DNA from 3 places in the Janthinobacterium sp. GMG1 genome. Region 3 is predicted to be linked to each of the others. Evidence: predicted binding sites of a transcription regulator. Region 3 holds the regulator's gene; each other region holds the start of a gene.
What was found. The regulator sigma-54, encoded in region 3, starts transcription at its own class of promoters, with help from an activator protein. The targets are predictions, from matches to a motif close to TGGCANGNAANCTGCTTT.

Region 1 (3,358 bases), on a different contig from region 3:
GGTGAACACGCTGCCGCTGGTGAGCGGCGTTTGCGCGTAGCCGGTATTGAGGTTGGCGGCATCGGCCAGTTCGGTGCCGCCCAGGATGCCGGAGCCGAGCTTGCCGTCGGGCGCCCAGTTGAAGACGATCTGGCCATTTTCATCGATGATGGTAAATGTCATCGCCATATTCGTCGTGGCCGCCGAGCCCGTGCCGGCCAGCGCGTCCAGATACAGTTGCATGAAGGGCAGGGCCTGGAAATCGAAGGCCATGGTTGCGCCCGGTTGGCCGACGACGAAATTGACGGTCATCGCGGTGCTGGAACCATTGCGTCCGGAGGCGTCGGCGCTGCCGGTGCCCGTCAGGAAGGTTTCCGCCGCATTCACGGTATGCGTGCTGGTCGAGCCCGGTGGAAAGGGGGGGATTTGCGAGGTGACGATTTGCGCCTCGCCGCGCGCATACGAGGCATTGCCCATGCCTTGCCGGGTAAAGTCGTTTTCTCCCTTGCTCACGGCGCCGCGTTTCGCTTGTGGCGCATCGATTTCGTTGCTGCCGCCATTGATGATGCTGCTGCCATTGAGCGTGGCGGTGGTGCGCGACAGGTCGATGTTGCTGAGCAAGGTGGTGGAGCCGGAGGGATTGCTGATGACCAGGCCAAAGACACTGGTGTACGAATAGCCGTAGGCGGCGGCGCTGGCAGTGCCGCTGCTGGCCAGCAACAGCAAGGCCAGCAGGGCCGTTGGCAGCCGGGTGCATAAAAAGGTAGTCATGAAAATCCTCATCTCCTGGTCGGCCGCGTTGTAAGGAAAACCGACAGGCTTGCCACATAAAAAAGGCGAGGACACGCCCTCGCCTGTGAAGCCCCCCTGTTGCCTGGTCAGGCGGCAACTTTGCGGCGGCGGGCATAGCCGAGGCCAGCCAGACCCAGCCCCAGCAAGGCCAGGGTGCCCGGTTCCGGTGTCGCTTGCTGTTTCACCAGATCCACGCTTTCCACCGCATTCAGGGTCAGGGTGTAATTGCCAGTCGCGAGAGCATTGCTGACGGAGGCGAAGTGGCCGCCGCAAGCCGTGCCCACGCCCGTGCCCGTGGGCGTGCCGCAACCGGTGGGGTCATACGTAAACAGGTTGCCGCGCGTCAGGAAGTTAGTCGCCAAACCTGTGTTCAGGTTGGCCGCATCGGCCGATTCCGTGCCACCGAAGATGCCGGAGCCGATGACGCCATCGGGTGTCCAGTTGAAGACGGTCGCGCCGGTCGAGTCGGTGATGGTGATGGTCATCACCAGGTTGGCCGTCGCGGTGGAAAGCTGGCCCACTGTGCTTTGCAGAAAGACTTGCATGAATGGCGACGAGAAGAAGTCAAAGCTCAGCGTTGCCGTGGGCGAACCGACGACGAAGTTGACGGAGAAGCCCGTGGTCGAGCCGTTGCGCCCGGATGCATCGGCCGTGCCGGAAGGACCGTCCAGGTGGGCCTCGGCCACGTTCACCGCTTGCGTGGAGGTGGAGCCGGGCGGGAACGAGGGGAACTGCGTGCTGACGATCTGCGCATCGCCGCGCGAGTAGTTGCCCGCGGCACCTTGTTGTGTGAAATTATTCTCGCCCTTGGTCACGGCGCCGACGGCGGCGCGGGGCGAGTCGAGCAGGCCGGGGCCGCCATTGATGACGCTGACGCCATTCAGGGTAGCCGTGGCGCGCGAGATCGTGGTGCTGTTCAGGGCGGTGATGGAACCCGTGGCGGCGGCGATCTGCAGGCCGTAGATGTTGTTGTAGGCATAGCCGTAGGCACCCGCCTGTGCGCTACCGGCGGCGCACAGCATGGCCAGTGCCGCTGCGGCCGGAAGCAGTTTCAGTTTCGAGAGTTTCATTGTAGTCACCTCGTGGTTGAGTGAGTCTGGAAGTCTTGCCTGAGTCCTGTCGGCAGGTGCTCATGGCCAGACTTAAGCGACTTCCATGCCAACGCATGAGGTTCTTTTGAAATCAAGGACTTGGCGTGCTTTTGTTGACGTGCTGCAGGTACTGCCGGACGTGCTGTAAGAAAAACCGACGCCGCCCGTCAAGGCTGGCTGCCTTGCGGCAACGGACCCAGCAAGGCGTGCAGATGGGGCAGCAGGCGTTGCGCGGGAACATAGTCGCGCATGGCCGTGGCCAGCTGACGCGCCGCCAGCCTGGCCCGGCCATCGTCGAGCATGCGCGTGGCGGCATGGCGCAGGGTGGTTTCCTGGAAGCGGTCTGCACGCAGCAGCAGGCCGGCGCCGGCCCCCGCGATGCCGCGCATGTTGAGGAATTGATCGAGGTTGCCGGCGATGCCGATGACGGGCACGCCCGCCGTCAGTGCCTGCTGGCTGGTGGGGCTGCCGCCGTTGCAGATCACCAGGCTGGCGCGCCGGGCGGCCGCATCGCCCGGCAGAAAGGGCGCGACATAGGCGTTCGGCGGCACGGCGTCGACGCGGATGGTGCCGGCCGTGGCTGCCAATACGGTGACAGGCAGGGGCGCCAGCGCGCGCAGCACGCGCGGCAGCAATTGCCCCTGGCCGGAACTGCCCAGGGTGACATAGATGATGGGCCGTCCGCTGCTCAGCTCCGGGCGCTGCCACCAGTCCGGCAAGTCGAGCGGCGGGGCCCAGATGACGGCGCCCAGGTAGTCGTGCGTGGACGGCATGGCGTGTGGCGGGAACAGTTGCGGAATGTCCGCGTACAAGGTGTGGTCGGCATCCGTATAGATGCGCCGCAGGTCGCTGCCCAGCGATGGCAGGCCGTGGCGGCGGCGCACGCGGTTCAGGGGCACGGCATGCGCGGCGAAGGCCAGCGGGCGGATCAGGCGGAACATCGGATCGGCCAGCCAGATGGGCAGCATGCCTGTCAGGGGCAGGCTGGGCACCGTGTAGTGCTGGCGCACCCAGGGACTCCAGTAGGCATTGCTGACGGTAATGTAGGGAATGCGCTGCAGGCGCGCGCTGACGGACAGCGACAGGCGGAAGTCGCCGATCACGAGATCGGGCTGGGCGGCATTGAGCAGGCGCAAGTCGTCTTCCACATACGCGTGCAGGGTGCTTTCCGTGTAGACAGGCTTGCCCTGGGCCAGTGCCTGCAGGAATTGCAGCGATGAAATACTGTCGATGCGCCAGCGCCGGAAGGGGGCGTGCTTGAAACAAAAGTCATAGCCATCGGCGCAGGCAAAATGCACCTCATACTCGTTCTCGTCCAGACCCTGGGCCAGGCTCAGGGGGCGGCCGACGTGGGCCAGGGTCACTGCCTCGGCCATGAAGAGGATTTTCTTGCGCGCCATGGGGATCGCTTGCACTCGCAGGAGAGATACCTGCCAAGTTGGAGTGGCGCCACGCCGTTTAGTTCCCGCAGATGCCGTCACTGGCGGGCGCCAGGA
Region 2 (3,358 bases), on a different contig from region 3:
GCCACGCGCTCGCGGATATCCGCTTCCGCTTCATCGGGGTTGTCATAGCGTTTCTGGATATCCAGCGCCACTTCGTTTGCGCCGCCGTGTTTCGGGCCGCGCAGCGCGCCGATGGCGCCCGTGATGGCCGAGTGGATGTCCGAACCCGTGCCGGCGATGACGCGGCTGGTGAAGGTCGAGGCGTTGAATTCGTGTTCCGCGTACAGGATCAGCGATGTGTGCATGGCCTTTTCCCACGACGCCGACGGTTTTTCGCCATGCAGCAGGTGCAGGAAGTGGCCGCCGATCGAGTCGTCGTCCGTTTCCACTTCGATGCGCTTGCCGTTATGGCTGTAGTGGTACCAGTACAGCAGCATGGAGCCGAACGACGCCATCAGGCGGTCGGCGATGTCGCGCGCGCCCGGCGCGTTATGGTCGTCTTTTTCCGGCAGGGTGCAGCCCAGCACGGACACGCCCGTGCGCATCACGTCCATCGGGTGGGCGGCGGCCGGCAGCGCTTCCAGCGCCAGCTTCACGGCCGACGGCAAGCCGCGCAGCGATTTCAATTTGGCCTTGTAGCCTTTCAGTTCGGCGGACGTCGGCAGCTTGCCGTGCACCAGCAGATAGGCGATTTCCTCGAACTCGCAGCTGTCGGCCACGTCCAGGATGTCATAGCCGCGGTAATGCAAATCGTTGCCGGTCTTGCCGACCGAGCACAGCGCCGTGTTGCCGGCGGTGACGCCGGACAGGGCGACGGATTTTTTAGGCTTGAAAGTGGCGGCTTGCGGTGCGTTCATTGATTTCTCCAAAAATTGACTAGTCTCGGTTGCGTCACTGCGGGGCCGGCATGCGGCCCCTGCTTCTTGCTTATTTCTGCTTATTTCTTTTGCGCGGCGAACAGCGCATCGAGCTTTTGCTCGAAGTCGTGGTAATTGATCGATTCATACAGCTCCATGCGCGTCTGCATGGTGTCGACGACATTCTTTTGCGTGCCGTCGCGGCGCAGCGCCTGGTACACGTTTTCCGCCGCCTTGTTCATGGCGCGGAAGGCGGACAGCGGATACAAGGCCAGGCCCACGTGCGCGCTGCGCAATTCGTCCAGCGTGAACAGCGGCGTGGAACCGAATTCCGTGATGTTGGCCAAAATCGGCACGTTGACGGCCTTGGCGAAGGTGGCGTACATGTCCAGATCCGTGATGGCTTCCGGGAAGATCATGTCGGCGCCCGCTTCGACGCAGGCGACGGCGCGTTCCAACGCCGCTTCCAGGCCATCGACGGCCAGCGCATCGGTGCGCGCCATGATGACGAAATTCGGGTCCGTGCGCGCATCGACGGCGGCCTTGATGCGGTCGACCATTTCTTCCTTGCTCACGATTTCCTTGCCAGGACGGTGACCGCAGCGCTTGGCGCCCACCTGGTCTTCAATATGCAGGCCGGCCGCGCCGAACTTGATCATCGATTTCACCGTGCGCGCCACGTTGAAGGCGGACGAACCGAAGCCCGTGTCGGCGTCGACCAGCAGCGGCAGGTCGCACACGTCAGTGATGCGGCGGATATCGGTCAGCACGTCGTCCAGGCTGGAAATGCCCAGGTCGGGCAAACCCAGCGAGCCGGCCGCGACGCCGCCGCCGGACAGGTAGATAGCCTTGTAGCCGGCACGCTTGGCCAGCAAGGCGTGGTTGGCGTTGATGGCGCCGACGACTTGCAACGGGGATTCTTCCTGGACGGCCTTGCGGAATGCGGCACCTGCTGAGTATTGAGTCATGTGTTCACCTTATGGGTTTCGGATGGTCCCGAATGTTTCACGGAGTGGCTATGAGCATGGGTATTGCAAATGCCGTGCCAGGACCCTTCGACCAGAGGAAAAACCCGTTGTTGCAGAGCGAAAAGGCGAGCAAACGGCTGTAGCGGCCACGCAGCGTGGCTGTCACGCGAGGGAACAGCGATGTCACGTTTGGCGTCAACAATGTTTCATAATTGTTTCAAGAAATTCATTTTGAAACATTGAATGAAACATGCAACAGGCAGAAAAAGAGCGGGAATAAAAAAAACAGCCGGCGAGCGCCGGCTGAGAGTGATATTTCGAAGTAAAACTAGGCCAGCCTAACCAGCGGATTGGCGATGATATTGTCGATCTGGCGCACGGCTTCTTCGCAGGCGGCGGCAATCGCGCCGTCCTCGTCGTCGCGCACGAATTGCATGGTCGAGCCTTCGAATACTTCCAGGCCTTCCGCGGTGGCGCGTTCGATATCGCAACTGGCCGACCATTTGCCATCGGTGGTGGGCACGGCCAGGGGAACGATTTCCCAGCCTTTATAGTGAATTTTAGAACTGCTATCCATGGGGTGCCTCCTTCGTGACTGACTCAATAGTGGAAATCGTAGCATGAAGCGCGGCTGGCAGCGACGTGTTTCACGCGCCAGCCGTAGTCCGCTCACTTTCGGGCTAAACGATTTACGCTGGCTCAAGGGCGCAGCAGATTATCCACTTCCGTCTTCGCTACTTCCAGGCCAGCCGTGCAAGCCGTCTCGGGGGCCGCGTAACCGCCCAGGGTGCGGCTGCGCGTGATCGCCTGCGCCTGCGGCTCGCCCTCACGCTGCAGGCGGTAGGTAAAATCCCATAAATCGTCGTTATCCTTTTGCGGGGTCACGGAAATCGTAAAACCGCGGTACTGTTCGCTGCGTGCAGTGATATCGTTCATGAATTCCTCCTTGGAAGAATGAGGTTACCATGCAGCAAGCGTCAGGGTGCGCACGACTGTGACGGGCGCTTATCTGTTTTTCGCATGTTAAATGTCCATTTTCAGCATTTTTTTAGCGAACTCTGGCGATATAATGCCCTTCCCTTGCCCGTCCCTTGCCGCCGTGATGACTCCACAAATCCAAGCTTTCTTCGACCCCGCCACCGCCACCGTCACCTACGTTGTGTATGAGGCCGATGGCCGCGACTGCGCCATCATCGATTCCGTGCTCGACTACGATCCCAAGGCGGGCCGCACGTCCACCGCTTCGGCCGACAAGGTGATCGCCTTCGTGTGCGAACACGGCTTGCAGTGCCGCTGGCTGCTGGAAACCCATGCGCATGCCGACCACCTTTCCGCCGCGCCCTACCTGCAGCAGCAGCTGGGCGGCGACGTGGCCATCGGCGCCGCCATCCAGACGGTGCAGCAGGCGTTCGCGGCCGTCTACCACCAGGATGACGCCAGGGCCGACGGCTCGCAATTCGACCAGCTGTTCGCGCCCGACCAGGTGTTTCATATCGGCAAGCTGGAAGTGCGCGCGCTGCACGTGCCCGGCCACACGCCGGCCGACCTGGCGTACCAGATCGGCGACGCCGTCTTTGTCGGCGACACCCTGTTCATGCCGGACGTGGGCTCGGC
Region 3 (3,358 bases):
ATGCCGCCGCCCATCACCACGCCATCCATCACGGCGATATACGGTTTCGGATAGAAATGGATCACATGATTTAACGCGTATTCTTCCGTAAAGAAATCTTCCAGCAGGGCGCTGCCGCCTTGCGGCGTGGCCAGGCCCGCATCGTAAAAGAAACGAATGTCGCCGCCGGCGCACAGGGCTTTTTCGCTGCTGGAACGGATCACGACGGCGTCCACGTGCGGATCATCGCGCCAGGCCAGCAGGACCGCGCTCAGGGCGCGCACCATCTCCAGCGACAGGGAATTCAAGGCTTTCGGACGGTCGAGCACGATGTGTCCGGTGCGGTTGCGGATGGAGGTCTGGACGAAGTCGCTCATGGCAGGCAGGAAAGAAGTGAAAGTGCAAACATTCTAGCGCCTGCGCGGGGAAGATTGCGTTCAACAGGTCCAGGCGCAAAAAAGGGCGCAAGATGTGCGCCCTTAGTTGATCACAACTGCTGGAAGCGGGTGGCCTTAGACGGCGACGACGGCTTCTTCCTCGGAGTTGTCTGGCAGATGCTTGATCGCCTCTTTACCGTGCCCTTGCACTTTGGTTTTGTATTTCATCACTTGCCTATCGAGCTTGTCGATCAGGGTATCGATCGCGGCGTACAGGTCGTGCGCCAAGCTTTCCACATAGACAGTCTTGCCACTCAAACGCAGGTTGACTTCAGCCTTTTGACGTTTTTCTTTCTCTTTGAGGTTATCCACGGTCAGAATCACGGCGATATCGATGACTTGATCGAAATGACGTTTCACGCGCTCCAGCTTCGTTTGTACGTATTCACGGATGGCTGGTGTCACTTCGAGATGATGTCCGCTGATGGTGAGATTCATACACACTCCTAAAGATGATCGGGTTCGTGCGGTCCATCCTATCCGGCCCGCAGAGGAACCGAAAAAAACTTACAAACACTTACGCAGGCTCACTGGCGGAATTTTCAACGCTTCCCGGTATTTGGCAACAGTACGTCGCGCAATCACCATGCCTTGTTCCCCCAGCATGTCCGCAATCTTACTGTCGGATAAAGGATTTTTAGGGTCTTCTGCTCCTGTCAGTTGCACGATCAATGCCCGTATCGCCGTCGATGACGCTTCGCCCCCCGCTTCGGTGGCGACGTGGCTACCAAAGAAATATTTCAACTCGAACATGCCGTGCGGGGTCAGCATGTACTTTTGAGTTGTTACCCGCGAGATAGTACTCTCGTGTAAACCCAGTGTATCAGCTATTTCACGGAGCACAAGGGGGCGCATGGCAACGGCCCCATGCGAGAAAAAGTTCTTTTGTCTTTCTACTATCGCCTGTGCCACGCGCAGGATGGTGTCGAAGCGCTGGCGCATATTCTTGATCAGCCACTTGGCTTCCTGCAACTGTGCGCCCATGGCGCCCTCGCCCTTGCCCTGCTTGAGCAAGTTGGCGTACATGGCGTTGACACGCAGGCGCGGCATGACGTCGTTGTTCAGGGTCACTTGCCAGCCATTGCGCGCGCGCTTGACGACGACGTCGGGCACCACGTAATCGGACACGTCCGAGGCGAATACGGCACCCGGATGCGGATTGCACTGGCGAATCACCGTCTGCGCCTCGCGCAAGTCTTCATCGTCGCAATCGAGGGCTTTTTTCAGCTTGTTGAAATCGCGCTGGGCAAACCAGGCCAGGTGCTTTTCGACGATGACGAGGGCCATGCGCCGCGTCACCATGGCGATGTGCGGCAAGCGCTTGATTTGCAGCGCCAGGCATTCGGACGCATTGCGCGCGCCCACGCCGGGCGGATCGAAACTTTGCAGCAGCGACAAAGCCGTGCGCATCTCGTCGGCGTCGATTTCCAGCTCTTCCGGCAGGCGTGCCAGGATGTCGTCGAGCGACTCTTCCAGGTAGCCATTGTCGTCGAGCGCGTCGATGATCAGCTCGACCAGCGCGCGATCGCGCAATTCCAGCACCGTCACGCGCATCTGCTCCATCAGGTGCTCGCGCAGGGTGCAGTGATGGGCCTCCAGTTGCGGACGCGAATCTTCATCGTCGGGCGCCTTGCCCCGGCTCGCCTCGCTCCAGTCGCTGTCGCCGCCCTCGGCGGCGGCCGGGCTGTCGCCCGCCTCGCCATCAAAGGTTTCCGCTTCGGCCGGCGCGGCGGGCGCGTCCTGGCCTGGCGGCTGGGGTGGCGCTTCGGCCGGCGCTGCCGTGGAACTCAAGGCCCCGTCGGACAGCAGGCGCAGCGAACGGTCGAGCGGATCGTCGAGGCGTTCAAGCAAGGGATTATCCGTCAGCAATTGCTCGAGTTCCTGGTGCAATTCCAGGGTAGACAATTGCAACAGGCGTATCGATTGCTGCAACTGCGGCGTCAGTGCCAGGTGCTGCGAAGTGCGCAGCTGCAATGATTGTTTCATTGGCTTACATGCGGAAGTGTTCGCCCAGATAGACCCGGCGTACCGACTCGTTCGCGATGATGTCGTCGGGGCGTCCCGACGCCAGCACCGAGCCCTGGTTGATGATGTAGGCACGGTCGCAAATACCCAGCGTCTCGCGCACATTATGATCGGTGATCAGCACGCCGATATTGCGCTCCTTCAAGAAACGCACGATGCGCTGGATCTCGATCACGGCGATCGGATCGACGCCGGCGAACGGCTCGTCGAGCAGCACGAAACGGGGATCGGTGGCCAGCGCACGGGCAATTTCCACGCGGCGGCGTTCGCCACCGGACAGCGACAGCGCCTGGTTCTCGCGCAGCTTTTCAATCTGCAAGTCAGCCAGCAATTTATCCAGCCGCTCCTCGATCTCGGCCTTCGTCAGCGGACGGCCTTCGACGGTCTGGATTTCCAGCACGGCGCGGATATTGTCTTCCACCGTCAGCTTGCGGAAGACGGATGCTTCCTGCGGCAGGTAGGACAGGCCCATCTGCGCGCGGCGGTGGATCGGCAGGCTGGAAATGTCCACGCCGCTGATATCGATGCTGCCGCCATCGGACGGCACCAGGCCGACGATCATGTAGAACGATGTGGTCTTGCCGGCGCCGTTCGGGCCCAGCAAACCCACCACTTCGCCGCATTCGACTTGCAGCGAAACATCATGCACGACTTGCCGCTTGCCATAGGTTTTTTGCAGACCGCGAACGATCAGGGTGCTGCCGCAACGTGTATTGTCCATTATTTCTTTCCTGGCGCGGGCGTGGCCGGCGCTTTCTCCGCTGCCGGCGCCTTGGTCTTCGGCTGGATCACCATGCGCACGCTGCCGCCATCCGCGGTGCTGGTGCCGCTGTTGGAATTTTCCATCGCGAATTCTTCCTTGCGGCTGTCATACGAGATGAAGGCGCCATTCGCCACATCGGTCACTTTCGCGCCTT

Region 1: a site for sigma-54 is predicted at 1,915-1,932, ahead of SJI03_RS20010 (EDSAP-1 family PEP-CTERM protein). Genes of this name have one in related genera too.
Region 2: a site for sigma-54 is predicted at 1,807-1,824, ahead of prpB (methylisocitrate lyase). Genes of this name have one in related genera too.

The regions. Positions count from the first base shown of each region.
Region 1 covers NZ_JAXQNT010000007.1:319,070-322,427, forward strand. Annotated here, with positions in the region: gene SJI03_RS20005 (EDSAP-1 family PEP-CTERM protein) at 1-750, opposite strand, end outside; gene SJI03_RS20010 (EDSAP-1 family PEP-CTERM protein) at 858-1,841, opposite strand; gene SJI03_RS20015 (glycosyltransferase) at 2,030-3,262, opposite strand.
Region 2 covers NZ_JAXQNT010000005.1:183,306-186,663, reverse strand. Annotated here, with positions in the region: gene prpC (2-methylcitrate synthase) at 1-776, opposite strand, end outside; gene prpB (methylisocitrate lyase) at 857-1,744, opposite strand; gene SJI03_RS15675 (hypothetical protein) at 2,073-2,321, opposite strand; gene SJI03_RS15670 (hypothetical protein) at 2,444-2,680, opposite strand; gene SJI03_RS15665 (MBL fold metallo-hydrolase) at 2,847-3,358, shown strand, end outside.
Region 3 covers NZ_JAXQNT010000002.1:596,607-599,964, reverse strand. Annotated here, with positions in the region: gene SJI03_RS07720 (3-hydroxyisobutyryl-CoA hydrolase) at 1-356, opposite strand, end outside; gene hpf (ribosome hibernation-promoting factor, HPF/YfiA family) at 492-854, opposite strand; gene SJI03_RS07710 (RNA polymerase factor sigma-54) at 924-2,402, opposite strand; gene lptB (LPS export ABC transporter ATP-binding protein) at 2,407-3,162, opposite strand; gene lptA (lipopolysaccharide transport periplasmic protein LptA) at 3,162-3,358, opposite strand, start outside.